Regions from separate parts of the Erwinia sp. E602 genome, predicted to be linked through region 3. Evidence: predicted binding sites of a transcription regulator. Region 3 holds the regulator's gene; each other region holds the start of a gene.
The links. The regulator LexA, encoded in region 3, represses DNA repair genes until DNA is damaged. The targets are predictions, from matches to a motif close to TNCTGTATGTACATACAGNA.
Positions count from the first base shown of each region.

Region 1 (10,433 bases), 2.4 Mb from region 3:
GCGCGGCATTAATTGAAACCGCCGGTGTTGCCCACCCGTCCGAGGACGGTGGTCAGCCCCGGCGGTTTTTTTTAACGTTTACCCGCCGAGGGGGATAACCGGCAGCCTGCCGCTGATTAACGGCTTGCAGAGGATTTTATAGCCGTCGCTGTCAAAGCCCGGCGGCGTGCTGGTCAGCGCCGTGGCGTCCGCCAGCTCGCTGACCGAGCCGAGGTAGAGCCAGTTGTTAATGACGTGGATCTGCTTCTGACCCGGCCGCTCTTCCACCACGCCCACCGCCCCCGGCCACGGCCAGCACTGCACGCGCAGCGCGTCAAGCGCGACACGCAGCCGCTGCTGGTGGGCCTCCACGCTCTCTTTGCCGCAGCAGGCACCGGCACAGCGCTTCAGCGCCGCGCGGAAGCAGCCGCGCCCGGCGGTCACCGACTCCAGCCCGAGCAGGCCATAGCAGAGCTGGTGCTGGTCGGCGATCTTCTGCAATGCCTCCAGCGCCGCCCGCCGGCTGGCAAACAGGCCGAACAGATTGGGGGTGTGCGAGAAATCGACCTCGCGTGCCGACACCACCTGCGGGCGCTGGTCATCCAGCCGCAGCGAGCAGAGCTGGCGGTTTTTGCGCAGGCGTTTGTTAAACAGCGGCTGCTGCAGCTTGATCATCTGCGCCTCGAGCAGCAGCGCGCCCAGCTCCCCGGCGGTGGGGATCCAGCTGATGCGCAGCGCCTGCCGCAGCATGCGCGCTTCGTCCGGGGTGCGCAGGTGCGACAGCACCCGGCTGCGGATATTGACGCTCTTACCGATATACAGCGGCAGGGTTTCACTTTCACCGTGGAAGATATAGACGCCGGGCAGGGTGGGCAGGTCTTCCAGCCACGGCCGCAGGTGCTCAGGATACTGATAAATGGCCGCTGCCTCGAACGCCAGGCGGGGGCTTGTGGCTCTTCTACTCACACATCACTCCGATTACTGTTTGCCTGTACAGTATAGCAGCAAAAATGCGCGGTGGCAGGCTATGCCGGGTGGCGAAGCGGGCATCGACGATCGTAATGGATTGCGGATTGCGGATTGCGAATGCTGATGACAGATGACAGATGACAGATGACAGTTGACGGGTGACACAGGCTGGGGAAGAGATAATGTGATGCAACGCCGGACACAGGAGCGGCATGGAGGAGGCGAATGGGTAATCTGGCTGAGAGAAGTACGCAGGGCAGAAATTTCCGCCCTGCACAACGTGTTACTGTTTCCAGAAATCGTCAAATACCGTGATCGGCGTGCGGCGCTTATGCTCGGTTTTCAGATACCAGCCTTCGATGGTCTTCGCGGCGTCCGGCTCGATGCTTTCACCCTGCAGATAGCGGTCAATCTGCTGGTAGGTGACGCCGAGCGCCACTTCATCCTGCAGCCCCGGACGATCGTCTTCCAGATCGGCGGTCGGCTGTTTCAGGTACAGGTGTTCCGGGCAGCCCAGCGCCTGCAGCAGCTGTTTACCCTGGCCCTTGTTGAGACGGAAAATCGGGTTGATATCGGTGCCGCCGTCGCCGTACTTAGTGAAGAAGCCGGTGACCGCCTCCGCCGCGTGATCGGTGCCGACCACCACGCCCGCCGTCATGCCGGCGATGCTGTACTGGGTTTTCATCCGTTCACGGGCTTTCTCGTTGCCGCGCACAAAATCGGACAGGACGATGCCCGCCTCGCGCAGCGCCTGCTCGCTGGCCTGCACCGCCGCCTTAATATTGACCGTCAGCACGCGATCGGGCTGGATAAAGGCGATGGCGTCCTGGCAGTCCTGCTCGTCGGCCTGCACGCCAAACGGCAGGCGCACGGCGATAAACTGATAGTCGCCGTTGCCGCTCTCTGCGCGCAGCTCGCTTATCGCCGTCTGGCACAGCTTACCGGTCAGGGTCGAATCCTGCCCGCCGCTGATGCCCAGCACCAGCGACTTGATGAACGGATATCGTTTGAGGTACGCCTTAAGAAAATCGACGCTGGTGCGGATTTCGGCGTCAACGTCGATGGCCGGTTTAACGCCGAGCGCGGTGATAATTTCCTGTTGCAGAGACATCTGATACTCCTCAGATTCAGCGCCACCCGAGGTGGCGATTGGCAGTTGCGTCTGATTAAGCTAACGCGCATCACGCGAAACAACAATCATCAATCCCTTATGTCTCGCGTCGGTTGCTGAAAAATCACGCGGACCTGGGCTTTTGCGCCAGCAGGGTGAACATCAGGATCGCCAGCATGTAGCAGCCGAAGATGGTGGCGGTCATGGTCAGCATCGAGGTGCCGCCGATGCCGGTGACCGGGACGCTGATGCCGCCGAGGGTGAACATGGTGACGCCCAGCACCGCCGAGGCGCTGCCTGCCCGGTGGCCCTGGCTCTGCATCGCCAGCGACGAGGCGGTCACCGAAATGACGCCGTTGCTGGCCACGCTGCAGAACAGCGCGATCAGCACCACCGGCAGCGCCGCGCCGCTGATGCCGGCCAGCAGCAGGCTGGCAGAGGCGACAAACGCCAGCGTCAGGCCGGCTTTCAGCACCCTGTACTCACCAAAATGGCGGCTGAAACGAGCAGCGGTCTGCGAGGCGATAATCAGGCCGATGCCGTTGGCGGCGAAGCAGAAGCTGAACTGCTGCGGAGTCAACTGGTAGATCTCCTGCAGCACGAAGGGTGACGCGCCGATGTAGGCAAACATCCCGGCCATCATAAAGCCCTGGGTCAGGCAGAAGCCCATAAACGGCCGATAGGTGGCCACCTGGCCCAGCGCGGCCCACGCTGAGAAGATACTGCCCTGGCTACGCCGCTCCACGGGCAGCGTCTCATGCAGTTTGAGGCGGGCGAGGATAAACAGCAGCATCGCAATCACGCCGATGGTCATAAACAGGCCGCGCCAGTCGAGGAACGCCATCAGCGCGCCGCCCATCACCGGGGCGGCGATCGGAGCCAGGCCGTTGACCAGCATCAGCAGCGCAAAGAAGCGGGTCAGATCGTGGCCGCTGTACATGTCGCGGGCGATGGCGCGCGACAGTACGGCTCCGCCGGCACCCGACAGCCCTTCAAACAGGCGTGCCAGCAGCAGCTGGTTAATATCCTGTGCCAGCGCACAGCCAATCGATGCGATCAGCAGCAGTACCAGCGACAGCAGCAGCGGGCGCAGGCGTCCGTATTTGTCGCTCAGCGGGCCGAAAAACAGCTGGCCTACGCCAAGGCCCAGCAGCCCGGCGGTCAGGCTCAGCTGGGCGCTGGCGGTGGAGGTCTGCAGGTCGCTGGCCAGGGAAGGCAGGGCGGGCAGGTACAGGTCAATGCAGAGCGGGCCAAGGGCCGCCAGCAGGCCAAGCGTAATGGCGTAACCCATACGGCTAGGGTGTGCAGATGTCATGATGCCTCGGAATCAAATAGCAGGTGATAAAACTGTTGGTAAAGCGGGTAGAGCTGTTTCGGTGATGCCTTCTGCGGCATCAGCCGCCGCCACGAGGTGCCTTCCACCATCACCGCCAGCAGCTCGACGCAGGCGCGCGCACGTTCATCGCTGAGGTGCGGGTGCTGCTGCTGCACTTTCTGGCAGGCGTGGCTGAACAGGCGGGCGTCGGCGTCGGCCATCATCTGCGCCACCGCCGGGTTGCGGGTGCTTTCAGCGGCGACCTCGAACATCAGCGCCTCATCGTCTTCGTTAAGCACCTGCCGCCAGGCCAGCAGCTCGCACAGGTGGCTGCTGTCGCTGGTGCTTTTCATCTCCTGCAGGCGAAAATCGATAATCCGCGTGACGATCTCGCCGATGATGGCGTCTTTGCTGGTGAAGTAGCGATAGATCTGGCCGACGCTGAGCCGCGCCTCCGTTGCCAGCTGGGCCATGCTGGCGGCGTGAAAGCCGTGCTGGCGGAAACAGCGGCGGGCGGCGGTAATGATTTCGTCTTTACGCAGGCGATGGCGTTCATCGCGCGCTTCGGCGGGGGTAACCATCGGTAATGAGCTCCTGCTGGGGGCCGCCCACGCTGAGGCCGCAGCGGCCAGCATGATGCGAACGATCGTTCTCAATTTTTTATTATAAACATCGTGCCGCGCCTGCGGTATCATTTTCTGTAACAGATTTGATTAATCTGAATTTGTATTCCAGGATTAGTGGGACATGGATAAAAAATGAGGAATAACAAATGCGTAAAATGACGGGATTGATCGGTGCCGCAGTCACTCTGGCAGTTTTATCGGGCTGTACTGCCTATGACCGCGCCGAAAGCTATGTCACCAAGCCGGTGGTGCAGGACGTTAAAAAAGGCATGACGCGTGCTCAGGTGCGTGACCTCGCCGGGCCTCCTGCCACGGAGATCACCATGGTGCACGCCCGCGGTACCTGCCAGACCTACGTGCTGAAAGAGCGCGATGGCAAAACCCAGACCTACTTTGTCAGCTACAACGACACCGGTCGGGTGATGAACTACGGCTTCCAGAGCTGTAAAGAGTACGATACCGACCCGCAGACCAATCAGTAACCGCACTCGTCGGTACGTCGCTGAATCCGCGCCGTGCCGCCGTAAGAGCATAAAAATGGCCGCTGTAAGTTCAGCGGCCATTTTTTTATGCCTGTGAATTATAAACCCGGCGGGCGCGGCACTTCCAGATACTGGCCGTCGATATTGCGCCGGTAGTAGTGGCCATCCTCAACGTAGAAGCGCTCGCCGTTGTAGTCCAGCGCGTGCATGCTGCCGCCCCTGTAACGTTCAACCGGTCGGTCAACCACCACGTAGCTGTTATCACGCTCACGCTGATAATAAGTGCCGTTCAGCACGTAATAAGTCAGGCCGCCGATCAGCACCGCTGCAGCGGCATCCGGCAGAAATGAGAGCCGTCCCGGGCCGCCGTGGCGCCATTCCGGGCCGCCGTGGCCGCCGTCGTGCCAGCCCGGTCCGGGTCCCCAGCCGCCGGGATGGGCAGAGGCGAGCGTCGGGGCCAGCAGCGTGAAGGCGAGTAGCGTGGTCATCACCTTTTTCATAGGGGTTCTCCTGTTGCAACTGTCGCCAGCATCGGCCCTTGCCGGCCGAAACACAAGCGCTAACCTTACCGCATTATCTGCTGCTTACAGCGCTTAACGATTCCTTTACCTGACCGCCATGATTGGGCGAAATTAAGATATAAAAAAGCCCGGATGGCGATCCGGGCTGGAGGATAACGCTGTGCGTATTACGCGATTAACGCTGCGCCATTCAGGCTTCGTTATCGTTACTGGCATTGGTCAGTTGGGTCTGCTGCAGCCACTGGCGGGTCAGCGTATCGCGGTCATCCTGCCGTTGACGTTCAGCGTGGTACGGCCTCAATCAACCCGTGGAGAAACGTTGCTGAAAAGGAACGATCGGTGAATTTCTGATAAAGCGAATTTGGCTGCTTATAGCATAGTCACCAACCAGCCCGCCGGTTACTGTGCCAACGGTATTGCAGATACCTGCGATCTATCCGAAACGGATATTCATTAAAGTGAGGTAATTATGAAACAACTTTCCGTTCAACACGTTAATCAGGTTTCAGGCGGGTGTTTTCTTAGCTATCTGGCAAATGCTGTCAGTAAGCCGCTGGGGCAGTTAGTGCACACCGTAGAGAGCAACATTTATGATGCCACTCTCGGCAAGATCCCGTTGCTTGGTCCGCTTTTAAAAGGGTTTATAACCGATCCCTGTCAAATTTTTAAAGCGCCACCGGCCAACTCATAATCATTCAGTTTTAAACAGTGTGAGAGAGTTTGCTGTGTAAATAAGCCGCAGGCATTTTGCCTGCGGCTTATTACATTCAGTGTGCCAGTTTATTACCGGTGAGCCAGTTCAGCGTCGTTATCGGCATCGGTAAGCAGGATCTGCTTATCGGTCTGCTTCAGCCACTGGCTGGTCAGGGTACCGGCGGTCATCGAGCCGTTGACGTTCAGCGCGGTACGGCCCATATCGATCAGCGGTTCGATGGAGATAAGCAGCGCCACCAGGGTGACCGGCAGGCCCATCGCCGGCAGCACGATCAGTGCGGCGAAGGTGGCACCGCCGCCCACGCCAGCCACGCCGGCCGAGCTGAGGGTGACGATGCCGATCAGGGTGGCGATCCACATCGGGTCAAACGGGTTGATGCCCACGGTCGGTGCTACCATTACCGCCAGCATGGTTGGATAGAGGCCGGCACAGCCGTTCTGGCCGATGGTGGCACCAAATGAGGCGGCAAAGCTGGCAATCGACTCGGGCACGCCCAGGCGACGCGTCTGGGCTTCCACGCTCAGCGGGATGGTGGCAGCGCTGGAGCGGCTGGTAAAGGCAAAGGTAATCACCGGCCACACTTTGCGGAAGAAGCGCAGCGGGTTGACGCCGTTAACCGACAGCAGCAGCGCGTGCACGGCAAACATAATCGCCAGGCCGAGGTAGGAGGCCAGTACAAAGCTGCCGAGCTTGATGATGTCGCTGAGGTTAGAGCTGGCGACCACTTTGGTCATCAGCGCCATCACGCCGTACGGCGTCAGCTTCATAATCAGGCGTACCAGCTTCATCACCCACGACTGCAGGGTATCGATGGCTTTCAGCACCCGCTGGCCTTTCTCCGCATCATCCTTCAGCAGCTGCAGGGCAGCCACGCCGAGGAAGGCGGCGAAAATCACCACGCTGATGATTGAAGTGGGGTTGGCTCCGGTCAGATCGGCAAACGGATTCTTTGGAATAAAGGAGAGCAGCAGCTGCGGCGCGCTGAGGTCGGCCACTTTGCCGGCGTAGTTAGTCTGGATCGCGGTGAGACGTGCGGTCTCCTGCACGCCCTGCACCAGCCCGCTGGCGTTGAGGCCAAACAGCCAGGTGACAAACACGCCAACAGCGGCAGAGATTGCGGTAGTGAACAGCAGCACGCCGATGGTCAGCACGCTGATTTTACCCAGTGAAGAGGCGTTATGCAGGCGGGCGACGGCGCTGAGAATCGAGGCGAACACCAGCGGCATCACGATCATCTGCAGCAGCTGGACGTAGCCGTTACCGACCAGGTTAAACCAGCTGACGGACTGTTTAATCACGTCGCTGCCTTCGCCATAGACGTTGTGCAGGGCGAGGCCGAACAGTACGCCGACCACCAGGCCAAACAGCACTTTCTTCGACAGGCTCCAGCCCTTACGGCCGGCTTTGCCGACCAGCAGCAGCAGCGCGATAAAGGCGACGAGGTTAACGATCAGAGGAAAATTCATTTCCGGTTCTCCAGAAGGGTGTGCAAAGCAGGTCACGGCTGGCGGCAGTTGATTTGTGCCGCGCAGCAAGTCGTACAGGGGCGGGATGGTATCAGCTTGTTAGCGCATGGCTTATATCCAAAAGGAATTGATTATAACTTTTTGTATTTAATCGCCCAATTATTGCGCTTTCTGGTGATTAATCAGGCTGCTGACGCTGTTCTGCACGCTGCTGACCATGCCGCTGGCCCAGCCATTCTGACCAAAAGGCGCAACCCCAGGTGGAAACCACATCGCGTAGCCGACCAGCGCCAGGCACAGTACGCGCTCCAGCTGGTTGCCTTTCTGGCTGCGCAGGATCGGCAGGCGAAAGCGCCAGCGGCAGGGCCACAGCAGCGGTACGCCGGCCGGGGTCAGCATATCCGCCACGATATGGCTGAGGTAGCCCAGCACCAGCCCCTGAAAGGCATCGGCCGGGATCAGCCAGCCTGCCGGCAGCGGCGTCTGCAGCAGCATCACGCCACCGGCCACCGCCAGCAGGCTGTGGGTAAAGCCGCGGTGGCCAAACGCGCGGGCGATCGGTTTCGACAGCCAGGCCAGCCGCTGCCCGAGCAGTGACTTCGGATGATCGATATCCGGCAGCAGGCAGGTGAGCAGCGCCGCCGGAATAATATGCCACCAGTCGGCGCTGGCCAGCACCGGCGTCAGTTCAGCGCGCTTGGCAAAGATGGCGCTGGCAATGGCAAAAATAAGATGGCCTTCGGCCGTCATGGGGATCCCTGGCTACATAGCTGTCGATGTATCCAGTATAGGGAATATATACAGTAGAATAAATATGTGACGCTGTAACGAAGAGCAAATATTTTAAGGAGATGTTTCTTAGATTTGCACTGGAGTGACAGCGATGATCCTGGCCACCACCGGGGGTGGTGGCCAGATAATGCCAGCGTGATGCGGTCGCAGCGGCTGACGCTTACCCTTTCAGGTGCGCGGCGGTCAGTTCGGTCAGCGAACCCAGCTGCACGTCGGCCAGCGCCCAGCGCGCATCCTGACGGTTCTCCGCCGCCGGCACCACGATGGAGCGCATCCGCGCCGCTTTGGTCGCGATCATGCCGTTAAAGGAATCTTCCAGCGTCACGCAGTTGAGCGGATCGATCCCCAGCCCGCGTGCGGCGTCCAGGTAGACCTGCGGATGCGGCTTGCTGTACGGCAGTTCACCGGCGGAGGCCAGTACGTCAAAGTAGCCGCGCAGGTCAAACAGCGCCATCACCCGCTCAAGCATATACAGCGGGGATGCAGAGGCGAGGCCGATTTTCAGGCCTTCGCGTTTGCAAAGCTCCAGCGCCTCTCGCACGCCGGGCAGCAAGGGGCGGGTTTCTTCTACCCGGGCAATCACGCGGGCGATAATCCGTTCGGCCACTTCGGCCTGGGACGGGCCGCTCCACGGCATCGCGTCGTACCACAGGCTGACCACCTGATCGATGCGCAGGCCAAGGGTATCGGGCATGCCCTCGGCTTCCGTCAGTGACAGCCCCAGTTCGCTGAAAATTTCCAGCTCGGACTGGTGCCAGAACGGCTCGGAATCGATCAGTAACCCATCCATATCAAAAATTGCGGCCTGTACCGGGCGACGATGTGACATTTTACGGCTCCATTTAACGGTTTGCGTCACCTTAGCACGAAGCGGGCGTTGAAAAAATGCACTGGCGGCGGCTCCCGACGCGGGTGCCGCGTAAAAACAGGCTTTTAGCGGGCACTTTTCTGCCAGTGCAGGTAGACTTACTGCCAGACAACGGACCGACTGGAGAAAGCATGACCTATCAACAGGCTGGCAGGGTTGCGCTGTTAAAGCGCATCGCAGGCTGGATCATTTTTATCCCGGCACTGATATCAACGGTGATTTCACTGCTGGGGTTTATGGAAAAAAGCCGTGAACAACGGGAAGGGATCAACGCGGTGATGCAGGATTTTGCGCACGTGATGATCGATATGATTCGCTTCAACACCGGCTTTCTGCAGGGTTTCTGGGATAATTCGCCGGTGCCGGACTTCAACTCCGGATTGAACGTGCTGTTCTGGGTGATTTACTGGCTGATTTTTGTCGGGCTGGCGCTGCAGGCCTCAGGGGCCCGGATGGGCCGTCAGGCACGCTATCTGCGTGAAGGGCTTGAAGATCAAATGATTCTGGAAAAAGCGCGCGGTGCCGATGGTCAGAGCCGCCAGCAGCTGGAAGAGAAGATTGTCGTGCCGCGCCACACCATCTTCCTGCAGTTCTTCCCGCTCTATATCCTGCCGCTGGTTATCGCCGTCGCCGGCTACTTCCTGTTTAAGCTGCTGGGCTTTATCTGGTAGCCACATGCGCCATGTCAGCCCTTATGCAGAGGGCGCATGGCGTTGCTGTTTCCCCCCTTCATCCGTATCCAGCAGCGCGCCGACGGCCTGTTGCGCCTCATTCATCCAGCTGCCGCCGAACACGTTAGCGCGGTTAAGCAGGTAATACAGCTGATAGACCGGCTGCCGCTTCCGGTAGTCCGCGGGTAACGGCCACACCGAGTCATAGCCTTCTGCAATCTGCGCCGGCAGGTCGCTGAACCAGGACAACATTGCCAGGTCACATTCACGATCTCCCCAGTAGCAGGCAGGGTCAAACAGCCAGGGACCTTCAGCGCTGCCGCTGCAGTTGGCTGGCCACAGGTCACCGTGCAGCAGCGAGGGTTCAGGATGGTGGTTGCTGAGCGCCGCCTGCGCGCAGCTGACAATCAGCTCTGAATTACCATACTGAATGCCTTTTTCCGCGGCCAGCTGCAGCTGCCAGCCGATACGCTGTTCGGCAAAGAATACCGACCAGCGCTTCAGCCAGCTGTTAGGCTGCGGGGAGGTCGTGATGTTGTTATCGAAGTCGAGGCCAAACTGCGGCTGCTCGCTCCACTGATGAAGGCGGGCCAGCTGCGCACCAAGCTGCCAGGCGTTTTCTGCGTTAAGTGGGGTGGGAGCAATGAACTCCAGCAGCAGGAAGCTGTGGTCCCGCGAGCTGCCGACGCCGTACACTTCCGGCACGCGCACGGTGCCGGTGCGCGCCAGCAGCTGCAGCTGATCGGCCTCCCAGGTGAAGAGGTCCAGCATCTCGCGCTGGTTGCACTTCACGAACACCTCGCGCTCTCCATATCGCAGTTGCCAGGCCGAATGGACTTCTCCTCCCGGGAGTTCGCGGCGGGCGCTGATTTCCGCCTGACCAAACTGCTCACTCAACAGACGATCGATGGCTGACCA
Region 1 covers NZ_CP046582.1:2,064,801-2,075,233, forward strand. Annotated here, with positions in the region: gene cho (excinuclease Cho) at 79-945, opposite strand; gene nadE (ammonia-dependent NAD(+) synthetase) at 1,232-2,059, opposite strand; gene GKQ23_RS10700 (multidrug effflux MFS transporter) at 2,184-3,374, opposite strand; gene GKQ23_RS10705 (TetR/AcrR family transcriptional regulator) at 3,371-3,955, opposite strand; gene osmE (osmotically-inducible lipoprotein OsmE) at 4,147-4,482, shown strand; gene GKQ23_RS10715 (DUF6515 family protein) at 4,581-4,982, opposite strand; gene GKQ23_RS10720 (hypothetical protein) at 5,473-5,694, shown strand; gene GKQ23_RS10725 (L-cystine transporter) at 5,787-7,184, opposite strand; gene GKQ23_RS10730 (metal-dependent hydrolase) at 7,344-7,934, opposite strand; gene hxpB (hexitol phosphatase HxpB) at 8,137-8,805, opposite strand; gene GKQ23_RS10740 (YniB family protein) at 8,976-9,515, shown strand; gene GKQ23_RS10745 (fructosamine kinase family protein) at 9,537-10,433, opposite strand, start outside.
Region 1: a site for LexA is predicted at 7,971-7,990, ahead of GKQ23_RS10730 (metal-dependent hydrolase). Genes of this name have one in related genera too.

Region 2 (10,433 bases), 1.3 Mb from region 3:
GATCCCAGACTACGAGCGTTACCTGCAGCAACGTCTGAAGTAACGCCCGCTGACGTCAGGGTTTTCTCAGCTGCGGAACGCCCTGACGAATTAACTCTGCAACAAAGGCCGAAGGCTGCTGGCGATCGACCATCAGCCACACCTGGTGACGGGCGCGGGTCAGCGCCACGTAGGCCAGCCGCCGCTCTTCCGCATCCGGGAAATCTTCTGCCTGGGGTAGCAACGCCGCCTCCATTACCGATTCGCGTGCCGCGGCCGGGAAGCCCTCTTTACCCGCGCTCAGCCCCAGCAGGATCACGTAATCCGCCTGCTGCCCCTTACTGGCATGAATGGTCATAAAATCCAGCGTCAGATTAGGCCAGCGGGTCGCAGCCTTATCGAGCAACGGCGGCCGCAGATAGTGATAGCGCGCCAGCAGCAGCACTCGTTCGCCACTTTTTACGTAACCGCTCATTTTATTAATCAGCGCTTCCAGCTGGTCATCCGGCAGCAGCTGTACCGCTTTAGCACCGCCCTTCGTCAGGCTGTTGAGCGGCTTTTTTAACTGATGCGGGTTGCTCTGCACAAAGCGGTTGGCCACCTCGCCGATGCGCTGGTTAAAGCGGTAGGTGGTGTCGAGCACGCAGCGATCACCTTCACCAAAGTAGTGATGGAACGCGGTGGTCAGGGTCATCTCGGCGCCGCTGAAGCGGTAAATTGCCTGCCAGTCATCACCGACGGCAAACAGCGTGGTCTGGCTGTTCTGCCGCCGCAGCGCAGACAGCAGCGCGGCCCGCTGCGGGGAGATATCCTGAAACTCATCGACGAGGATATGCTTCCACGGGCTGACAAAACGGCCTTTTTCCAGAATATTGACCGCCTGATGGATCAGGCCGGCGAAATCCACCGCCCCCTCCTCCTTCAGCGCGTTTTTCCACGCTTTCAACAGCGGCGCCATCAGCCGGATACGTTTGCTGAACAGATCGCGCACCGCTTCCGGCGCGCTGTCGATCATCGCCGCCTGCGCGCCGCCGTGCGTGCGCATCAGCCCCAGCCAGCGGTCGAGCCGGCTGGCCAGTTTTTTAGCCAGCCGGTCATCCTGCCAGAAACTGCCGTCGTCCAGCTGCCACTCCAGCTCATCGGTCAGCCACTGCCGCCAGCCGCTGGCCTGCGCCTTCTTCTCGCTGCACTGCTGACGCCAGGCGTCGATAAGCAGCCGATGGCGGGCGTCGGTATCGCTTTCAAGACGGCTGACCTTCGGGGACTTCTTGCTGCCCTGCTGAATAATGAGCAGCGCCAGCGAATGGAAGGTGCGGGCTTCAATCTCGTCGCTGTGCAGCCGTTCACTGATGCGCGCGTTCATCTCCTGCGCCGCCTGGCGGCCGAAGGCCAGTAGCAGGATCTGGCTGGCGACCGCCTGCTTACGCAGCAGCAGCCAGCCGGCTCGCGCCACCAGCACCGAGGTTTTACCGCTGCCCGCTCCGGCCAGCACCAGCACCGACTCCTCGCCGTTGACCACCGCCCGCGCCTGTGCATCATTCAGCGGCGAGCTCTCCACACCGTCGAAGAAATCAGCGTACTGCTGCAGCATGCGCCGGGTCCATGCACCGTTACGCGTCTGCCGCTGGCTCTCGCTGTCCTGCAGCCACCGCAGGCAGTACTCATAGGGCTCGCTGCAGGCGTCAAAGTCCATCAGACGGTCAACGGGCAGCGGCAGGGCGGCAAAGGTGTCAGCAATCTGCTGTTGAAAGCTGCTGATATCCGCCCGTTTCAGCCAGCGGTCCTGCTGTTCCAGCTCGCGCAGACGTCCGGCCTGCGCCTCCAGCACGACGGCGGCAATGCCGCTCATCTCTTCGCTCCACTGCTGCCACGCCTGGCTGAAGTAGTGGAAGAAACGCTGAGTTTCACCCCATTCGGTACCGTGTAAACGCACCACTTTGTCATCCGGCAGGGAGAATTCCAGCTCTCCCCACACCAGCCCACGCTTGCACCTGACGGCCAGAAGCTGGTTAAACGGGATAACGTACTCATGCTTTTCGCCGCTCACCTCGACGCCCGCGTTCAGCAGCCGCACGCGATTATAGGGATGCTGTGCCAGATGTTTGCCCAGCGACGTTGCTTTCAGTTCCATTCCGGTGCCCCTGGGCTGCGGTTATTTTCTTCTGACGACAGTTTAACGGGCGCGGCGATACCGCTCCAGTGCTAAAACACGTTACAATCAAGCGATTGTCCTGACACCCTGTCTGAGAAGGAGCCCCGCGATGCGCGCAGTTCTCAATATTCTGAATTTTGTTCTTGGTGGCTTTCTGACCACGCTATCCTGGCTACTGGCCACCGTAGTCAGCATTATCTTCATCTTCACGCTGCCGCTCACCCGCTCCTGCTGGGAGATCACCAAACTGTCGCTGCTGCCTTTTGGCAACGAAGCCGTTCACGTCGATGAACTTAATCCGGGCGGCAAAAGCGCGCTGCTCAACTCCGGCGGCACGCTGCTGAATATCCTGTGGTTTATCTTTTTCGGCTGGTGGCTGTGCCTGATGCATATTATGGCGGGTATCGCGCAGTGCATCACTATTATTGGCATTCCGGTTGGTATCGCCAATCTGAAAATCGCGGCCATTGCGCTGTGGCCGGTAGGCCGCCGCGTGGTGTCGGTCGAGGTGGCCCGCGCCGCGCGCGAAGCCCGTGCGCGCGGACAGTTCCGCTAAGATCCGGGAATGACTGCACTCATCACCCGCGGGCTGCACCGCTACGCTTTCAATACCAGCTGGCTGTATAACCTGCGCATTACCCTGGCGCTGGCCGGCACCGCGGCGCTGCCGTGGTGGCTGGATCAGATTAGCTGGACCATTCCGCTGACCCTTGGTGTGGTGGCGGCGGCGCTGACCGACCTCGACGATCGCCTGAGCGGCAGGTTGCGTAATCTGCTGATCACCCTGACCTGTTTCTGCATCGCCTCGGTCTCCGTGGAGCTGTTATTCCCCCATCCGTGGCTGTTTGTGGTCGGACTGGCGATCTCCAGCTGGGGATTTATTTTACTGGGTGCACTGGGGCCGCGTTACGCCACAATCGCCTTTGGCGCCGTGCTGATCGCTATTTATACCATGCTTGGCATCAACCTGTTTGAGCAGTGGTATCTGCAGCCGCTGCTGCTGCTGCTGGGGGCCGTGTGGTACAACCTGCTGACCCTGAGCGGACACCTGCTGTTTCCGATCCGCCCGCTGCAGGATAATCTATCCCGCTGCTTCAGCCAGCTGGCGCAGTACCTGGAAGCGAAAGCCAGCCTGTTTGACCCGGACCTGGAGCAGGATGACCGCCAGGCGCTGATAGCCGTAGCGATGGAGAACAGCAAACTGGTGGCTGTGCTAAACCAGGCGAAAAGTTCGATTCAGTCGCGCCTGCGCGGCGATCGGGGCCAGCGCGGCACCCGGCGCACGCTGCACTTCTATTTTGTCGCGCAGGATATACACGAACGCGCCAGCTCGTCGCACGTGCAGTACCACCACCTGCGTCAGTCATGGGGGGCCAGCGATATCCTGTTTCGCTTCCAGCGTCTGCTGACGCTGCAGGCACGCGCCTGTGAGCAGCTGTCGCAGGCGATCCTGCTACGCGTGCCCTACCAGCACGATGTGCGCTTCGAGCGGATGTTCCACAACCTCAACGCCACGCTGGCGCGTCTGGACGGCCAGCAGCCGGACAGCACCGAGCTGCAGGCGATGCACTATCTGCTCAATAACCTGAAGGCGATCGACGCCCAGCTGGCCACGATTGAGTCCGAACAGAGCCCGCCCGGCACAGCGCCGTCCGATCAGCGGCTGTCCAGCGACGGGCTGACCGGCTGGGGGGATATCCGCCTGCGGCTCAGCCGCCATCTCAGCCCGGAATCTCCGCTGTTTCGCCATGCAGTGCGCCTGTCGCTGCTGCTATGCACCGGCTATGCCTTTATTCAGCTGACCGGGCTGCAGCATGGTTACTGGATCCTGCTGACCAGCCTGTTCGTCTGCCAGCCCAACTACAGCGCCACGCGCCGAAGGCTGACGTTGCGTATTCTCGGTACGCTGGCAGGCATCGCCATTGGTCTGCCCCTGCTGTGGCTGGTTCCCTCCACCGAGGGGCAACTGCTGCTGATCGTGCTGTTCGGCGTGCTGTTTTTTGCCTTCCGCACCGTGCAGTACGCACATGCCACCCTGTTTATCACCCTGCTGGTGCTGTTCTGCTTCAACCTGCTGGGCGAGGGCTTTGAGGTGGCGCTGCCGCGCATCATCGATACCCTGCTGGGCTGCGGTATTGCCTGGCTGGCGGTGATGTTTATCTGGCCTGACTGGCGATTCCGCCGGCTGCCCGTCGTGGCACAGCGCACCCTGAACGCCAACTGCCGCTATCTGGATGCGATTCTGGTGCAGTATCATCAGGGTAAAGATAACCGGCTCGACTATCGTGTGGCCCGGCGCGATGCGCACAATGCGGACGCCGAGCTGGCATCGGTGGTATCCAGCCTGTCAGCCGATAACAAAAGCGACCGGGCATTGCGGGAAGCGGCGTTTCGACTGCTGGGCCTGAACCATCTGTTCCTCAGCTATATTTCCGCACTGGGCGCGCACCGTGAACGGCTGGAAAGCGACGAGATGCTGCAATTGCTGGATGATGCCGTCTGCTATGTCGATGACATTCTGCACGCGGACGTCGCCAGTGAAGACCGCGCGCAGAGGATGATCGACAATCTCGCCGAGCGTATTCAACACCAGGAGAGCCAGGTTAATACCAAAGAGCCGCTGGTGCTGCAGCAGGTCGGTTTACTGGTCGATCTGCTGCCTGAAATTGCCCGGCTTAACAGGCATCTCGCCAGCCGTTAACGGCCCAGACCGGTTATCGCCGATCGCGCTGCGCATTCATGTAAAACCAGATGCGCAGCTCCTCCTTCACCGCACGCGGCAGGGCTTCGTAATGGCGGCCGACAATTGCCCCCTCCAGCGCGAGGAGTGCGGCAAGGCCAAGGTTTTTATTGCAGGCCCGTAGTTTCAGCCAGCACTGTTTCGCTCCCTGCTGACGAAGATGGTTGATGGTATAAATACCCACCTGGCGCAGCAGCATCTCCATACGAAACCCCATATTGGGCAGATCTTTGATCCGCCGGTTGCTGATGCGCGCCTCGCGCTGCCGCTGGGCACCTTTCAGGCACAGGCTGGAGAGCGCCACCAGTTGATCGCTGTCCGACCAGAGCGCGTTGTCTACCCGATAGTAGTTCATCTCAACCGGCACGCCGCGCTTATGCATACTTAGCGGCACCATTTTACGTTCCGCGATGTAGGGCTGCACCTGCTCACAAGCCCGCAGGTAGAGTTCCCCCTCCGCCACCACCGCGAATACGGTCTTTTCTACCGAGAGACAATAGCCGCCAAATTGCGTGCGTGATTCCACGCAGCCCAGCGCGGCCAGACGCTGTTTGGTGGCTTCAATTCTATCCTTTGAACTTTTCATCATCATCCTCCGCGTAGCTTAAGAAAACTCTCACAACTTCCTTTAAATCAACGCACTGAGGATGCCGCTTCCCCTGTTACTCGTTCAATCAATAATTTAGATAACGCCGTTTTAGATTGCGATTTTGAGAGACGTCATCAAAAAATAAGGTTGATCTTTGCTCAGCAGCCATATACTGTACATTCATACAGTAACAACGTGAGCGAAGACATCATGCGTACTCATTCCCTGAAATCTCAGTCTGTTAACAGCACCTGGCATGGAGCAGCGCGCGGCACCCCCTCCCCTGCCTGCGCCAGCGGCATGGTCAGCGAACTGGTTTACAGTCAGAATCAACCCGGCATGACTCAGCTGTTACTTCTGCCGCTGCTGCAGCAACTGAGTACCCAGTCTCGCTGGCAGCTGTGGCTAAACCCGCAACAAAAGCTAAGCCGTCACTGGTTGCTGCAGTCAGGGCTGCCGTTGGAAAAAATGATGCAGGCCCCCCACTCAGGTTCGATTGCGACCGTGGAAGCGATGATCAAAGCGTTGCAAACCGGAAATTACAGTGTGGTGCTGGGCTGGTTTGATGAGGAAATATCAGAAATCGACCGGCAGCGGCTGGAGCACGCCGCCGGTTCAGGCCAGGCGCTTGGTTTAATTATGCGGCCAGAACGCTCAGTTTCTGCGCAGGAGAGACCGTTAAAAGGATTAAAAATTCACTCGAGTTTGTATCATTAAGTAAAAATAGGATTTTTCTCAGGATTTTTCGTTGTGCAATGCCGTGCGGGCCTCCGATTATGTCATACCGGGGCTCAGGGATGATTTGGCTGGGGATTTAGACCGTCATTCACCCTCAGAATTCACTCGGAAATGTTAAAAGTTTTGTAAGAAACGCCCTTTTTTTGCTGAGTGGCCTCACATCTTACTTGTAAGTTTGCCGGTACGTTGTAGACTTTATCTCGCCAGGGTGCTCAAAAACCTCCTTTTTTGGAAGAGTCATAAATGAGCTCATAGCCCGGCAAGGATAACCAAAGAGCTTATTTTAAGCTCATTGCCTATTTGGATGATAACGAGGCGCAAAAATGAAAAAGACAGCTATCGCAATTGCAGTGGCACTGGCTGGCTTCGCTACCGTAGCGCAGGCCGCCCCTAAAGATGACACCTGGTACACCGGTGCTAAACTGGGCTGGTCTCAGTACCATGACACAGGTTACTACGGTAACGGTTACGAAAACAACAATGGTCCTACCCACGAAAATCAGCTGGGCGCGGGTGCATTCGGTGGTTATCAGGCTAACCAGTACCTGGGCTTCGAGCTGGGTTATGACTGGCTGGGCCGTATGCCTTACAAAGGCACCGTGACCAATGGCGCATTCAAAGCGCAGGGCGTGCAGCTGGCAGCTAAACTGAGCTACCCAGTGCTGGACAACCTGGACGTGTACACCCGTCTGGGTGGTATGGTATGGCGTGCAGACTCCACTCAGAAACGTTCTGATGGCAGCCGCATCTCTGACCACGACACCGGTGTTTCTCCACTGGCCGCGGTTGGTGTTGAATACGCACTGACCCCTGAGTGGGCTACCCGTCTGGACTACCAGTGGACCAACAATATCGGCGACGCCGGTACTGTGGGCACCCGTCCTGACAACGCCTTGCTGAGCGTAGGTGTTTCTTACCGCTTCGGTCAGGAAGAAGCTGCTGCACCGGTTGTTGCTCCGGCACCAGCCCCGGCTCCAGTTGTTGAAACCAAGCGTTTCACTCTGAAGTCTGACGTGCTGTTCAACTTCAACAAATCTACCCTGAAGCCAGAAGGCAAGCAGGCTCTGGATCAGCTGTACACCCAGCTGAGCAACCTGGATCCGAAAGACGGTTCAGTAGTTGTTCTGGGCTACACCGACCGTATCGGTTCAGAGCAGTACAACCAGAAACTGTCTGAGCAGCGCGCTCAGTCTGTGGTTGACTACCTGGTCTCTAAAGGTATCCCGGCTAACAAAGTTTCTGCACGTGGCCAGGGTAAATCTAACCCGGTTACCGGCAGCACCTGTGACAGCGTGAAAGGCCGTGCGGCCCTGATCGACTGCCTGGCGCCAGACCGTCGTGTAGAGATCGAAGTTAAAGGCATCAAAGACGTTGTGACTCAGCCACAGGCTTAAGTCATCCCGTGATGCAAAAAAACCCCGCTCTGCGGGGTTTTTTATTGTCCTGATTTTGTGCAGTACGGGCGATACCTGCATCGGGTTAACGTACCGTTCCTGACGTTACTCCGGTTTGCCAAGCATATCCTTTAGTCCCTGCTTCAGTGAAGACATCTGGCTGGCGTACTCTTCTTTGCGTTCGGCATCTTCAATCAGCTGCACGATGGTTTCCGACAGCGTGCTGTCACGACGCTGGGCCAGACCGGCAAGGCGCTGCCAGACAAGATACTCCAGATCGATGGATTTCTTACGCGTGTGCTGATGTTCCGCATTGAAATGACGCTTGCGGCGGGCGCGGATGGTCTGTTTCATCCGGTTTTCAAGCAGCGGATTGATGTGTGCAGCAATCCAGTTGGCGACGTCAACCGGCCGGTTCTCCATCGCCAGCAGCTCCTCCACCACCGCCTGGGCGGCGCTCTGCTCAATATAACGCGTGATCAATTCTCCCTCGCGGTGTTTTTTCACCAGGTACTTCCATTTCCACCCGCTTTCAAGATTTTCCAGTTGCTGATATTTCATCGGAATCTCATGCTGATCACATAACGACTTAAGAATAACAGCTTTTTTTCATCTGGCAGTAAAGAAAACCGACGAGGTGAGATGAATAATGTGTCTGCCGCCGCGTAAGCGCATGTCTGCGGTGCTTAACAGGCTGAATTATTGTATAATGCTGCTTTTATTCCAATGTGAAAAATACGATAACTTTGACCAGCAACCAACTCGAGTGGCGTGCCCTACAGCCCGATACTGAACGCTTTCAACATCTTCTTTCCCAGGACGTTGTTGCCGATGCAGAGTGCTTTGCCTCGGTACAGTCGCGCCTGTTTAATGGCCTGAACCTGTTCCTGCAAACCCCGGCAAAAGTACCGCTTATGCTGGTTAAATGTGCCGAAAGTGCTGAATATCTGGCTTTACTGCACCGTATCCTCTCCTCCCTGCACGAGGATGAACCGGGTGCGCTGTATGGTGGTTCTTATCAGATCGACGGTACGACCGTTCACTGGCATCCGGCACAGAGCACCGGCGAGCCGTTCGCCAGTGAAGGCGGCGTCCATTGCGCCGACTGGATTGAAGCCGAGCAGCTGTTTGGCTGCGTGCGCCAGTACCAGGGCAACGTCCAGCTGACGCCGGGGCTGGTTCACCAGGCCAACGGCGGTGTGCTGATCCTGTCGCTGCGCACGCTGGTGGCACAGCCGCTGCTGTGGATGCGGCTGAAGCAGATGCTGACCACCGGCCAGTTCATCTGGTACTCGCAGGATGAAACCCGCCCGCTGCCGTTGGCGATACCCGCGATGCCGTTGAGTTTCCGCCTGCTGCTGATCGGCGAACGCGACGTGCTGGCCGATTTCCAGGAGATCGAGCCGGAACTGGCCGCGCAGGCGCTGTACGCTGAATTTGAAGAAAATATTCAGCTGGCGGAAGATGAAGAGTTCAGCCAGTGGCAACAGTGGGTGACCGGTATCGCTCAGGATCTGGGCTATGAGGCCCCGGCTGCCGACTTCTGGCCGTTACTGGTGCGTGAAGGCGCGCGTTACACCGGCGATCAGGATACGCTGCCGCTCGATCCCCTGTGGCTGACCAGCCAGTTGCAGGAGGCCGCCCTGTACAGTGAGGCCGGCCTGCTCAGCGGTGAAAACCTCAGCGACGCGTTGACCACCCGCGAATGGCGTGAAGGCTTCCTTAGTGAGCGGATCCGTGATGACATCCTGCTCGATCAGATCCTGATTGAAACCGAGGGTGAGGCCGTTGGCCAGATTAACGCCCTGTCGGTGATCGAATTTCCCGGCCATCCGCGGGCGTTTGGCGAACCGTCACGCATCAGCTGCGTGGTACACATCGGCGACGGTGAGTTCACCGACGTTGAGCGCAAGGCCGAGCTGGGCGGTAATATTCACGCCAAGGGCATGATGATCATGCAGGCGTGGCTGATGGCCGAACTGGACCTGGATCAACAACTGCCCTTCTCGGCGTCGATTGTGTTTGAACAGTCCTACGCCGAAGTGGACGGTGACAGCGCCTCGCTGGCTGAACTCTGCGCGCTGGTCAGTGCCCTGGCAGACCAGCCGATCAATCAGCAGATTGCGGTCACCGGCTCCGTAGACCAGTTTGGCCGCGTGCAGCCGGTCGGCGGCCTGAATGAAAAAATTGAAGGCTTCTTCGCCATCTGCAACCAGCGCACCCTGTCAGGCAGCCAGGGGATTATCATCCCGACGGCCAACGTGCGTCATCTCTCGTTACAGCAGGAGGTGGTGGACGCGGTGCGTGAGGGTAAATTCCACCTGTGGGCCGTCTCAGGCGTGGAAGAGGCGCTGCCGCTGTTAACCGGCGTGGAGTGGTATAAAGAGAAGCAGCCCTGCCTGCTACAATCCATTCAGGAGCGTATCGCACAATTTAACCTGCCAGACGCGCGTCAGCGCCCCTGGCCGCTGCGCTGGTTAAACTGGTTCAACCAGCGCTGACAGGGCTTGCTCAGCTTACACGTGTTCGCTAAACTTCGTGCTTCATTAAAATAAGGCTTATAGAGAATATGGTAGATAAACGCGAATCCTATACAAAAGAAGACCTGATCGCTTCTGGTCGCGGTGAACTGTTCGGTGCTGAAGGCCCGCCACTGCCGTCCGGCAATATGCTGATGATGGACCGTGTAGTTAAAATGACCGAAGACGGCGGTAACTACGGTAAAGGCTTCGTGGAAGCAGAGCTGGATATCAATCCGGACCTGTGGTTCTTCGGCTGCCACTTTATCGGCGATCCGGTGATGCCTGGCTGCCTCGGCCTTGATGCCATGTGGCAGCTGGT
Region 2 covers NZ_CP046582.1:3,164,669-3,175,101, forward strand. Annotated here, with positions in the region: gene GKQ23_RS16135 (methylglyoxal synthase) at 1-43, shown strand, start outside; gene helD (DNA helicase IV) at 56-2,110, opposite strand; gene GKQ23_RS16145 (YccF domain-containing protein) at 2,241-2,687, shown strand; gene yccS (YccS family putative transporter) at 2,697-4,832, shown strand; gene GKQ23_RS16155 (TfoX/Sxy family protein) at 4,846-5,457, opposite strand; gene sulA (SOS-induced cell division inhibitor SulA) at 5,671-6,177, shown strand; gene ompA (porin OmpA) at 6,522-7,592, shown strand; gene matP (macrodomain Ter protein MatP) at 7,698-8,153, opposite strand; gene GKQ23_RS16175 (Lon protease family protein) at 8,339-10,093, shown strand; gene fabA (bifunctional 3-hydroxydecanoyl-ACP dehydratase/trans-2-decenoyl-ACP isomerase) at 10,162-10,433, shown strand, end outside.
Region 2: a site for LexA is predicted at 5,631-5,650, ahead of sulA (SOS-induced cell division inhibitor SulA). Genes of this name have one in related genera too.

Region 3 (10,433 bases):
GGCAACCGCACTCTCCGTCACCGCGTCACCGTATTACTCCGGCGCGATCGCGCTCTCCGTCACGGCAGCGGCGGAGGGCTCCGGTGCCACAGCACTTTCAATCGTCATCCGCACGTCCTGGGTGATCAGCTCCGCCAGCAGCTGGTAAACGCGCTGGGTCCGTTCAACCTGGGCATCACCGGAATCGCTGATGTAGCCTTCATCACGCAGCGTCAGCACCAGCGAGGTGAACACCGCCTTGTCGAAGAACTCCGGCGCGTTAATGCCGTGCAGCACCGACAGGCGCTGGGCCATGGTGCGGCTCTCTTTCTCCAGCGTGCCGCGGTTAATCGCCGGGTTCGCGCTGAGGATCGAGAAGGTAATGGCATAACGCTGCAGGGTTTCGCGTACGCCGGCGGCCAGCAGCTGAAGGGTGCGGAAACGCGGCGGGTTCAGGCGCAGATGCTGGTCTTCCACCAGCAGCAGGCCCTGACGCGCCATCTCGGCCACCAGCGGCTCAATCACCTGCGGCAGCTCTGCGGCATCCCAGCGCAGGAACAGCTCGCTTTTCAGCATCGGGTAGATCACGCTGACCTGGCGCAGCAGCTCATCACGGCTCAGCTCGCGGTGCTGCATCAGGACCGCGGCAATCAGCGACGGCAGCACCAGCATATGATGAATGTTGTTGCGGTAGTAGGTCATCAGCACCGCCTGCTCGCGCGGCAGAATCACGATCTCACCGATGCTGTCCTGCTCCAGCTCAAACTTATTCATGCTCAGCGCGTGTTCCAGCAGCGCTTCCGGCGTCATATCCGGCACGGTGGCATCCGGCGAATAGGGCACGTTGCGCAGCAGTTCGACGTAGCAGCCGAGCTGTTCGGTCAGCTGGTCACGGGTCATCGAGCGCTGGCGTGAAGCCAGCAGCGCGGTCACGCACAGGTTCATGGCGTTCGCCGCCCCGGCGTTGTTGATGCGCACCATCACTTTCTGGGCAATATCGTTCACCGCCGGGGTTAACCACGCCGGGCGCTGGGCCTCAATCGGGTCAATCGCCTCGCGCCACTCCGGCACCTGCTGGTTAAGATACGCGACCAGCGGCAGCGGTTCGCCAAAGTTGACGTAGCCCTGGCCGAGATTTCGCAGCTTACGCAGCCCGCGCACCATCGACAGGAAGCCCTCTTTCTCTTTGGTCGCGCCGCGCAGCTCTTTAGCGTAGGTACCTACTTCCATCACGTGCTCGTAGCCAATATAGATCGGCACCAGGGTGATTGGCCGGTTGCCGCCGCGCAGCATCGCCTGAATGGTCATCGACAGCGTGCCGGTTTTCGGATCGAGCAGGCGGCCGGTGCGTGAGCGTCCGCCCTCCACGAAGTACTCCACCGAATAGCCGCGGGTAAACAGCTCGCCGAGGTATTCGCGGAATACCGTCGAGTAGAGTTTATTGCCCTTAAAGGTGCGACGGATAAAGAACGCCCCCAGCCGGCGGAAAATCGGCCCGGCCGGCCAGAAGTTCAGGTTAATTCCGGCCGCGATATGCGGCGGCACCAGCCCCTGGTGATAGAGCACGTAGGAGAGCAGCAGGTAATCCATATGGCTGCGGTGGCACGGCACGTAGACGATCTCGTGGCCGTCCTGCGCCAGCTGGCGTACGCGCTCACCGCCGTTGACGTTGATCCCCTGGTAAAGCTTGCTCCAGGTCCAGCCCATAATGCGGTCGGTCAGGCGGATCGCCTCATAGGAGAAGTCGGCCGCCACCTCTTCCATCAGTTCGATGGCGTTCTGCTGGGCCTTCTCATGGGAGATTTTCTTGCTGCGCGCCTCGTCTTCCACCGCCTTGGCGATGGCTTTCGACTGCAGCAGCTTGTTAAACAGGTCCTGACGCACCGGCAGACGCGGGCCGATCGCCGCCAGGCGCTGGCGGGCGAAATGCATACGCGCCACGCGGGCCAGCTTCTGAGCGATGGTTTTATCCGTGCCGTGCTCGGTGGCCATATGGCGCAGCGAGACCATCGGCGAGAAGCGCACGAAGCTGTCGCGCCCCAGCCACAGCACCGCAAAGAATTTTTGAATGCCGTTCAGCACCCGCAGATGCGGCTGGCTTTCGCCCTGCACCTCGCGTCCCGGCGCACGGCCAAACATCACCGACACCGGCACCATCTGCACATCAAGGTCAGGATGGCTGCGGTGCAGGTCCAGATAGTCATGGAACAGCTTGACCGAATCCGGGTTTGGCACGTAGTAAGGGAACAGGCGCGGGCCGTCATGGATAAACACATAACGCGGCAACAGGGTGCCATCGATCTCCAGCGGCTGCAGCGGATCCGGCAGCTCCTGTTTGCGACACTGCTCACGCAGCGCCAGGAGATCGGCCTTTGAATCATAAGGCAGCACATACATAATAGGGCGCGACGTATCGAGCCCGAGCTCAGCAACCGGCTCGGCCGGAATTGCCTTACTCTTTACCAGAAATTTAACTGGCAGATTCAAAAGGTTATAATATAAATTACGCCAACCTGACATAGACAACATGAAGCCTCTTGTTAGCAAAGCGCCGCAAGCATACCAGAAAGCGCCAACAGAATCTGTGGTGTTGCAAATTGTGCTACACCCGTCTCCGACGTCAAACTTCTCAAAGGGTTCCCTGATTATGGCAAATAACGCCACCGGCCTGACACGAATCGTAAAAGCAGCCGGTTATTCGTGGCAAGGATTACGCGCCGCCTGGCAGCATGAAGCGGCCTTTCGCCAGGAAGCGATCGCGGCGATTATCGCGGTGGCGGTGGCCTGCTGGCTGGATGTTGATGCCGTCACGCGCGTACTGCTGATCGGTTCGGTGGTGCTGGTGATTATCGTCGAAGTTCTCAACAGCGCGATTGAGGCGGTGGTGGACCGCATCGGCAGTGAAATGCATCCGCTGGCCGGGCGCGCAAAAGATATGGGCTCCGCCGCCGTCCTGCTGAGCATCTTACTGGCAATCGCTGTCTGGGCCATGTTGTTACTGCCGAATCTGCAATGAGTTATCCAAAAAAGGCACTTTCATGCGGCGAAAGTGCGCCAGCTGACCTCTGCAACGCCCCTCTGATGCAAAATTGATCGCCAGCGGGGCGGGTTTGGGTTCCCAAGGGCGAAATAGCTGTATATACTCACAGTCGACTGTATAAACAACCAGGGGGCGGGATGAAAGCATTAACGGCACGGCAGCAGCAGGTCTATGACCTGATTCGCGACCATATTAACCAGACCGGTATGCCACCGACGCGGGCAGAAATTGCCTCGCAGCTCGGCTTCCGTTCCCCCAATGCCGCCGAAGAGCACCTGAAAGCGCTGGCGCGTAAAGGCGTGATTGAGATCGTCTCCGGCGCCTCGCGCGGCATTCGCCTGATGATGGAAGAGGTCAACGGCCTGCCGCTGATCGGCCGCGTGGCAGCCGGTGAACCGCTGCTGGCGGAAGAGCATATTGAAGGGCACTATCAGGTGGACCCGGAAATGTTCAAACCGAGCGCGGACTTCCTGCTGCGCGTCAGCGGTATGTCGATGCGCGACATCGGTATTCTCGACGGTGACCTGCTGGCGGTACACAAGACCGAAGACGTGCGCAATGGCCAGGTGGTCGTGGCGCGTATCGACGATGAAGTGACGGTAAAACGTCTGAAGAAGCAGGGCAACACCGTGCAGCTGCTGCCGGAAAACCCGGACTTCCAGCCGATCGTGGTCGACCTGCGTGAGCAGACGCTCACCATCGAAGGCCTGGCCGTGGGCGTGATCCGCAACGGCAACTGGCAGTAGCGCGACCCACCACGGCTCATCACGCAGCGGCCTCCTCCCCGCCGCTGCGCATTTCCCCTTTGAATTCCTGCGCACGCTTTCCTGCTGCATGACAGCCTGCCTGAATCAGCAATCTTACCGATCATATCCTTTGTGCTGACGTGCTGACGTGCTGATATATAGCCCTGACCGATCGATGCCTGTGACCCGGCGAACGCGTCCAGCCCGTCAGAGGTCGACAGGCAGTGACAGGTGAAGTTCCAGATACAGGTTCCGCACAGGCAAGGATACCGCTCCAATATGAAACTACTTTCCGTTGCCGATAAGCAGCTCTGGCGGCTGGCGGCTGGCGGCTGGCGCTGTGGGCGATCTGGCGGCGTCACTGGCGGCGGGGCACCTGGTTCAGCGCTGAACGATAATGGAAATATTTAGTTACTTACGTGATGCCCAGTCTTAGTCTCTGATTTACATTCACTTTTATCGGTTTTCTGCCTGCAGGAGAGCCGATTTTATCTTTTAATCGTCCACTCAGCGCATATCCGCGCGTTTCTACTATAATTAACTCTGTGTTCAGCGCTAATCCAGATTTTTATCTGGTAATCAGGCGCACTTACAAGACGAATACGCTAAAGGCTGTTCTAAACCTAAGCTGAGGGAGTTATATGATGAATAAAGACGAAGCGAGCGGTAACTGGAAGCAGTTCAAAGGTAAAGTGAAAGAACAGTGGGGCAAGCTGACCGACGACGACCTGACGGTCGTGGAAGGTAAACGCGATCAGCTGGTCGGAAAAATTCAGGAACGTTACGGCTACCAGAAAGATCAGGCCGAAAAAGAACTGAAGGACTGGGAAACCCGCAACGATCACCGCTGGTAATCTCTGCCTCTGAGAATTGGGCTCCTACCCCAGGCACAAGGATCGTGCCAACTCTCACCAACCCCGTAACAGATCCCCTGACTCACTGAGTAGTGACCCGTTACTGTACTGGCTACAGCTCTGTCGCCATTAACCCCGTTTTCTCTTCAACAGACCTGCCTGCAGAAATATCCCGTTTATCCTACAGGTAACCCTGTCAGCGATCGCATCCGCACCCGGCATGCAGGAGCACTGAACTCAACGTCCGCGTTTTTTCGCCGGTGCGCTGTGATCGTGATCGCAGGCCTCATGGTGAGAGCAGGTTTCAATCTCCGCGCAGCCCGAGCAGAAGCCATGCGCTTCAATCACGCTGTGGCCCAGCGTGAAGCCGGTTTTCAGCGCCAGCGATGTCAGGATCGCCTCAACGCCGTCGGCATGTTGTTCGCTCACCGACCCACAGCGATCGCAAATCAGCATCGCCGACGTGTGGGAGTGCTCTTCGAAATGGTGGCAGACTACGTAACTGTTGGTTGACTCTACGCGGTGAATAAAGCCTTGTTCCAGCAGGAAATCCAGCGCGCGATAGACGGTCGGTGGCTTGGCCTGCGGCTCGGACTCGCGCAGCAGGTCCAGCAGATCGTAGGCGCTGATCGCGCCGTTCTGCACGCTCATCAGGCGCAGCACTTCCAGCCGCTGTGGCGTCAGGCGCACGCTGCGCTGCTGACAAATGACTTCCGCCTGCGTCAGGATATTTTCTGTAGTCGTGGTGTTCATTATTCCCTCCTCAGGCCAGACTGAAACGTTATTTTATCACGTCTGTGCTAAAACGCCGAGTTTGCATACCGCTGCTGCCACCGTCCGCCTGGCGTGGCGGGCAAACCGCGCCTGAACGCTATATCCCTGTCCACCAGCGTGCTATCATTGCGCACAATATCGTCACCCCTTTTGCTACAGAGTTTGCGCGTTTCATGACTGAAAAATTCCCTGCACACCGCTTTTCGATTGCCCCGATGCTTGACTGGACCGACCGTCACTGCCGTTACTTCCACCGCCAGCTGACCCGCCAGACGCTGCTCTACACCGAGATGGTTACCACCGGTGCAATTATTCACGGCAAGGGCGACTATCTGGCCTTCAGCCCGGAAGAGCAGCCGATCGCGCTGCAGCTCGGCGGCAGCGATCCGGCGGCGCTGGCACAGTGTGCGAAGCTGGCCGAACAGCGCGGCTATAACGAGGTCAACCTCAACGTTGGTTGCCCCTCCGATCGCGTGCAGAACGGTCGCTTTGGTGCCTGCCTGATGGGCGAAGCGCAGCTGGTGGCCGACGGCATCAGGGCGATGCGCGACGTGGTGTCGATCCCGGTGACGGTGAAAACACGTATTGGCATCGACGAGCAGGACAGCTACGAATTCCTCTGTGACTTTATCCGCACGGTGGCGGAGCAGGGCGGCTGCGACACCTTTATCATCCACGCCCGCAAGGCCTGGCTCTCCGGCCTCAGCCCGAAAGAGAACCGCGAAATCCCGCCGCTGGACTACCCGCGCGTGTATCAGCTGAAGCGCGACTTCCCGCAGCTGACGCTGGCGATTAACGGCGGCGTGAAGACGCTGGAAGAAGCGAAAACCCATCTGCAGCATCTGGACGGGGTGATGATGGGGCGCGAAGCCTACCAGAACCCGATCCTGCTGGCGCAGGTGGATCGCGAACTGTTTGGCTGCGACGGGCCGGCGGCGGATCCGATCGCCGTGGTGCGCGCCATGTACCCTTACATCGAACAGGAGCTGTCGCAGGGCACTTACCTCGGCCACGTAACGCGGCATATGCTTGGCCTGTTCCAGGGCATTCCCGGCGCGCGCCAGTGGCGTCGTTACCTGAGTGAGAACGCGCACAAGCCCGGCGCCGGCGTCGACGTGGTGGAGAAAGCCCTCGCGCTGGTGGCTGACCGCGTGCCGGCGGACGTTGAGTAATCGCCTGATTTTTTGACCACACCTTCGTTAAATTGACCAGGGCAACCGCTGTCCTGGTCATCCCTGCCCAGAGAATTCAGTTAGTTACGCATTCCCCCAACCTGGCACGCTTCTTGTAATATCCCGCTATACCCCCTGTTTCTGTGGAGAGCAACATGCTGGAGATCCTGTTTGTCATTGGCTTTTTTATGATGCTGTTGCTGACCGGTATTTCGCTGCTGGGCATCCTGGCGGCGCTGGCGGTGGCGACGCTGGTGATGTTTGTCGGCGGGCTGTTTGCCATGGTGATCAAACTGCTGCCGTGGCTGCTGCTGGCGCTGGCCGCCGTCTGGCTGTACCGCACCTTTTTCAAACCCGATTCGGCGCGGCGTGACCGTTTCTTACGCTGAAATCAACCCGGCCTGGCGGTGCGGGCTTAGCTAATGCGGAGTGGATCACATCGTGGCACATTGGCGGACGCGATCGGCAATAAAACATATTTTTTACATCCTGTTTCTGTCAGGATGCCTGCACTGAATCAAAACGACTTCATCGCCGCTGACCCTACAACCAGTGCGAAAACAAAAAATAAAATAAGAAACAAAAAAGAGCCTCCGCAAGGAGGCTCTTTTTTTTATGCCTGCGGCTCAGGGGATCAGCAGGCTGGAGCCCTGGGTGCTGCGGCTCTCCAGCGCGCGGTGCGCCTGCTGCGCATCGGCGAGGGCAAACTTCTGCGACTCGGGCACGTCAACATTGATCGCGCCGCTGGCGATCAGCGAGAACAGCTCGTTGCTGGCCTGCGCCAGCGCTTCGCGGGTGGTGATATAGCCGTTCAGCGACGGGCGAGTCACGTACAGCGAGCCTTTCTGGTTGAGGATCGCCAGGTTAACGCCGGTCACCGGGCCGGAGGCGTTGCCAAAGCTGACCATCAGGCCGCGGCGCTGCAGGCAGTCCAGCGAGGCTTCCCAGGTATCTTTCCCTACCGAGTCATACACCACGCGCAGTTTCTTGCCACCGGTCAGCTCGCTGACGCGCGCGGCAATGTCCTCTTCGCGGTAGTTGATGGTCTGCCAGGCACCGGCCTGCAGCGCCCGTTCGGCCTTTTCAGCGGAACCCACCGTGCCGATCAGCCGTGCGCCGAGCGCCTTCGCCCACTGGCAGGCGATCAGCCCGACGCCGCCGGCAGCGGCGTGGAACAGAAAGGCTTCGTCCGGCTGAATCACATAGGTCTGGCGCAGCAGGTAGTGAACCGTCAGCCCCTTGAGGAATGAGGCAGCTGCCTGTTCGAAGGAGATGGCGTCCGGCAGCAGCGCCAGCTTATCCACCGCCACGTTATGCACCTCGCTGTAGGCACCCGGCGCGGACTGGGCGTAAACCACGCGGTCGCCGACCTTCAGCACCTCCACCCCCGGCCCGACGCGGGTAACAATACCCGCCGCCTCGCTGCCCAGCGCCGCCGGCAGCGATGATGGATAGAGCCCGCTGCGCATGTAGGTATCGATGTAGTTAATGCCGATCGCCTTGTTCTCAACCTGCACTTCGCCGGCGGCGGGATCGCGCGGATCGACGTTCACCAGCTGCAGCACGTCCGGACCGCCGTGCTGATGAAACTCTATACGTTTTGCCATCATAGCTCCTGTGGATTGCGTCTGAATGGAGGAGGACGGAAAGGGTGCAAACGGGTATACTTGCCCGTCCCCTCACACGATTTTCGGTAATTGCATCACTATGGCAGGAAATAAACCCACCAACAAATCCTGGGAAAACCGCGAGCCCCGCGACCGACAGATGGAAGGCCTCAAGCTGCCGCCGCACTCGCTGGAAGCCGAGCAATCGGTGTTGGGCGGTTTAATGCTGGATAACGAACGCTGGGATAACGTCTCGGAGCGCGTGGTGGCGAAAGATTTCTTCAGCCGTCCGCACCGCACGATCTTCGGCGAAATGCAGCGCCTGCTGGAACTGGGCAAACCGATCGACCTGATCACCCTCTCTGAGTCGCTGGAAACCAAAGGTGAGCTGAGCCTGGTGGGCGGCTTTGCCTATCTGGCCGAACTGTCGAAAAACACCCCGAGCGCCGCCAACATCGGTGCCTACGCCGATATCGTGCGCGAGCGCGCGGTGGTGCGTGAAATGATCGCCGTGGCTAACGAAATCGCCGATGCCGGTTACGATCCGCAGGGGCGCAGCAGCGAAGATCTGCTGGATCTGGCCGAGTCGCGGGTGTTCCAGATCGCCGAAAACCGCGCCAACAAGGATGAAGGGCCGAAAAGCGTCGATCAGATCCTCGAAGCTACCATCTCGCGCATCGAGTCGCTGTACCAGACGCCGCACGACGGCGTCACCGGGGTGGATACCGGCTACCAGGATCTGAATAAAAAGACCGCCGGCCTGCAGCGTTCGGATCTGATTATCGTCGCCGCCCGTCCGTCGATGGGGAAAACCACCTTCGCCATGAACCTGTGTGAAAACGCGGCGATGCTGCAGGAGAAACCGGTGCTGATCTTCAGCCTCGAGATGCCCGGCGAGCAGATCATGATGCGTATGCTGGCCTCGCTGTCGCGCGTCGATCAGACCAAAATCCGTACCGGCCAGCTTGATGACGAGGACTGGGCGCGTATCTCCAGCACCATGGGCATCCTGCTGGAGAAGAAGAACATGTTTATCGATGACTCCTCCGGCCTGACCCCGACCGAGGTGCGCTCCCGCGCCCGCCGCATCTTCCGCGAGCACGGCGGCCTGAGCCTGATTATGATCGACTACCTGCAGCTGATGCGCGTACCGGCGCTGTCGGATAACCGTACGCTGGAGATCGCCGAGATCTCCCGCTCGCTCAAAGCGCTGGCGAAAGAGCTGCAGGTGCCGGTAGTGGCGCTGTCGCAGCTGAACCGCTCACTGGAGCAGCGTGCCGACAAACGCCCGGTCAACTCCGACCTGCGTGAGTCAGGCTCTATCGAGCAGGATGCCGACTTAATCATGTTTATCTACCGTGATGAGGTCTATCACGAAAACAGCGACCAGAAAGGGGTGGCGGAAATTATCCTCGGCAAACAGCGTAACGGCCCGATCGGCACCGTGCGCCTGACCTTTAACGGCCAGTGGTCACGTTTTGATAACTACGCCGGCCCGCAGTACGACGACGAGTAACCCACCTTTGCCGCCCGTTTCAGCCGCTGAAACGGGCGGATCCACCGCGCATTTCCGCACGCTGCCTGAAATAACGTTGGACATCCGCAGGAAAAATGCGGTTATCTGTCAGCCGTTTGTTCCTCACACCGGCCGGAAATACGATGACCCAGATTGATGATTTCGACCTTAAAATTCTCACCCTGCTGGAAACCAACGGCCGCCTGACCAATCAGGAGCTGAGCGATCTGGTGGGGCTCTCTGCCTCGCAGTGCTCACGCCGCCGCATCAGCCTTGAACAGTCGGGGATGATCCTCGGCTATCACGCCCGCCTGTCGCCGGATGCGGTGGGGCTGGGGGTGATTGGCCTGATTGAAGTGCGCCTGATTAACCACACCGCCGACTACGTCGACAGCTTCCACCGCATGGTGGCGGGGCAATCCGCTATCGTGGACGCCTATAAAACTACCGGTGACGCTGACTACCTGCTGAAGGTGGCGGTGGGGGATCTGGCCGGGCTGAGCGCGCTGATCAGCCAGCTGGTGGCGGGGCAGCAGAGCATCGCCCATGTCAAAACCTCGGTGGTGCTGAACCGGCTGAAAGAGAACGGCGTGCTGACCCGCACCTGACCGGCTATGCACTATGATGGCGCAAATGGCGCACCATCATGGTGCATCTGCTCTGCGGATGGTGCGCTTTCTGTGCGCGATTTGCCGATTTAATGCGTGATTCTGGCGCTTATTAATAAATATATGCACGGAATCAC
Region 3 covers NZ_CP046582.1:4,442,778-4,453,210, reverse strand. Annotated here, with positions in the region: gene GKQ23_RS24110 (hypothetical protein) at 1-21, opposite strand, end outside; gene plsB (glycerol-3-phosphate 1-O-acyltransferase PlsB) at 34-2,499, opposite strand; gene GKQ23_RS22030 (diacylglycerol kinase) at 2,627-2,995, shown strand; gene lexA (transcriptional repressor LexA) at 3,157-3,765, shown strand; gene GKQ23_RS22020 (CsbD family protein) at 4,410-4,619, shown strand; gene zur (zinc uptake transcriptional repressor Zur) at 4,857-5,372, opposite strand; gene dusA (tRNA dihydrouridine(20/20a) synthase DusA) at 5,567-6,565, shown strand; gene pspG (envelope stress response protein PspG) at 6,724-6,954, shown strand; gene GKQ23_RS22000 (quinone oxidoreductase) at 7,192-8,172, opposite strand; gene dnaB (replicative DNA helicase) at 8,273-9,688, shown strand; gene GKQ23_RS21990 (Lrp/AsnC family transcriptional regulator) at 9,832-10,296, shown strand.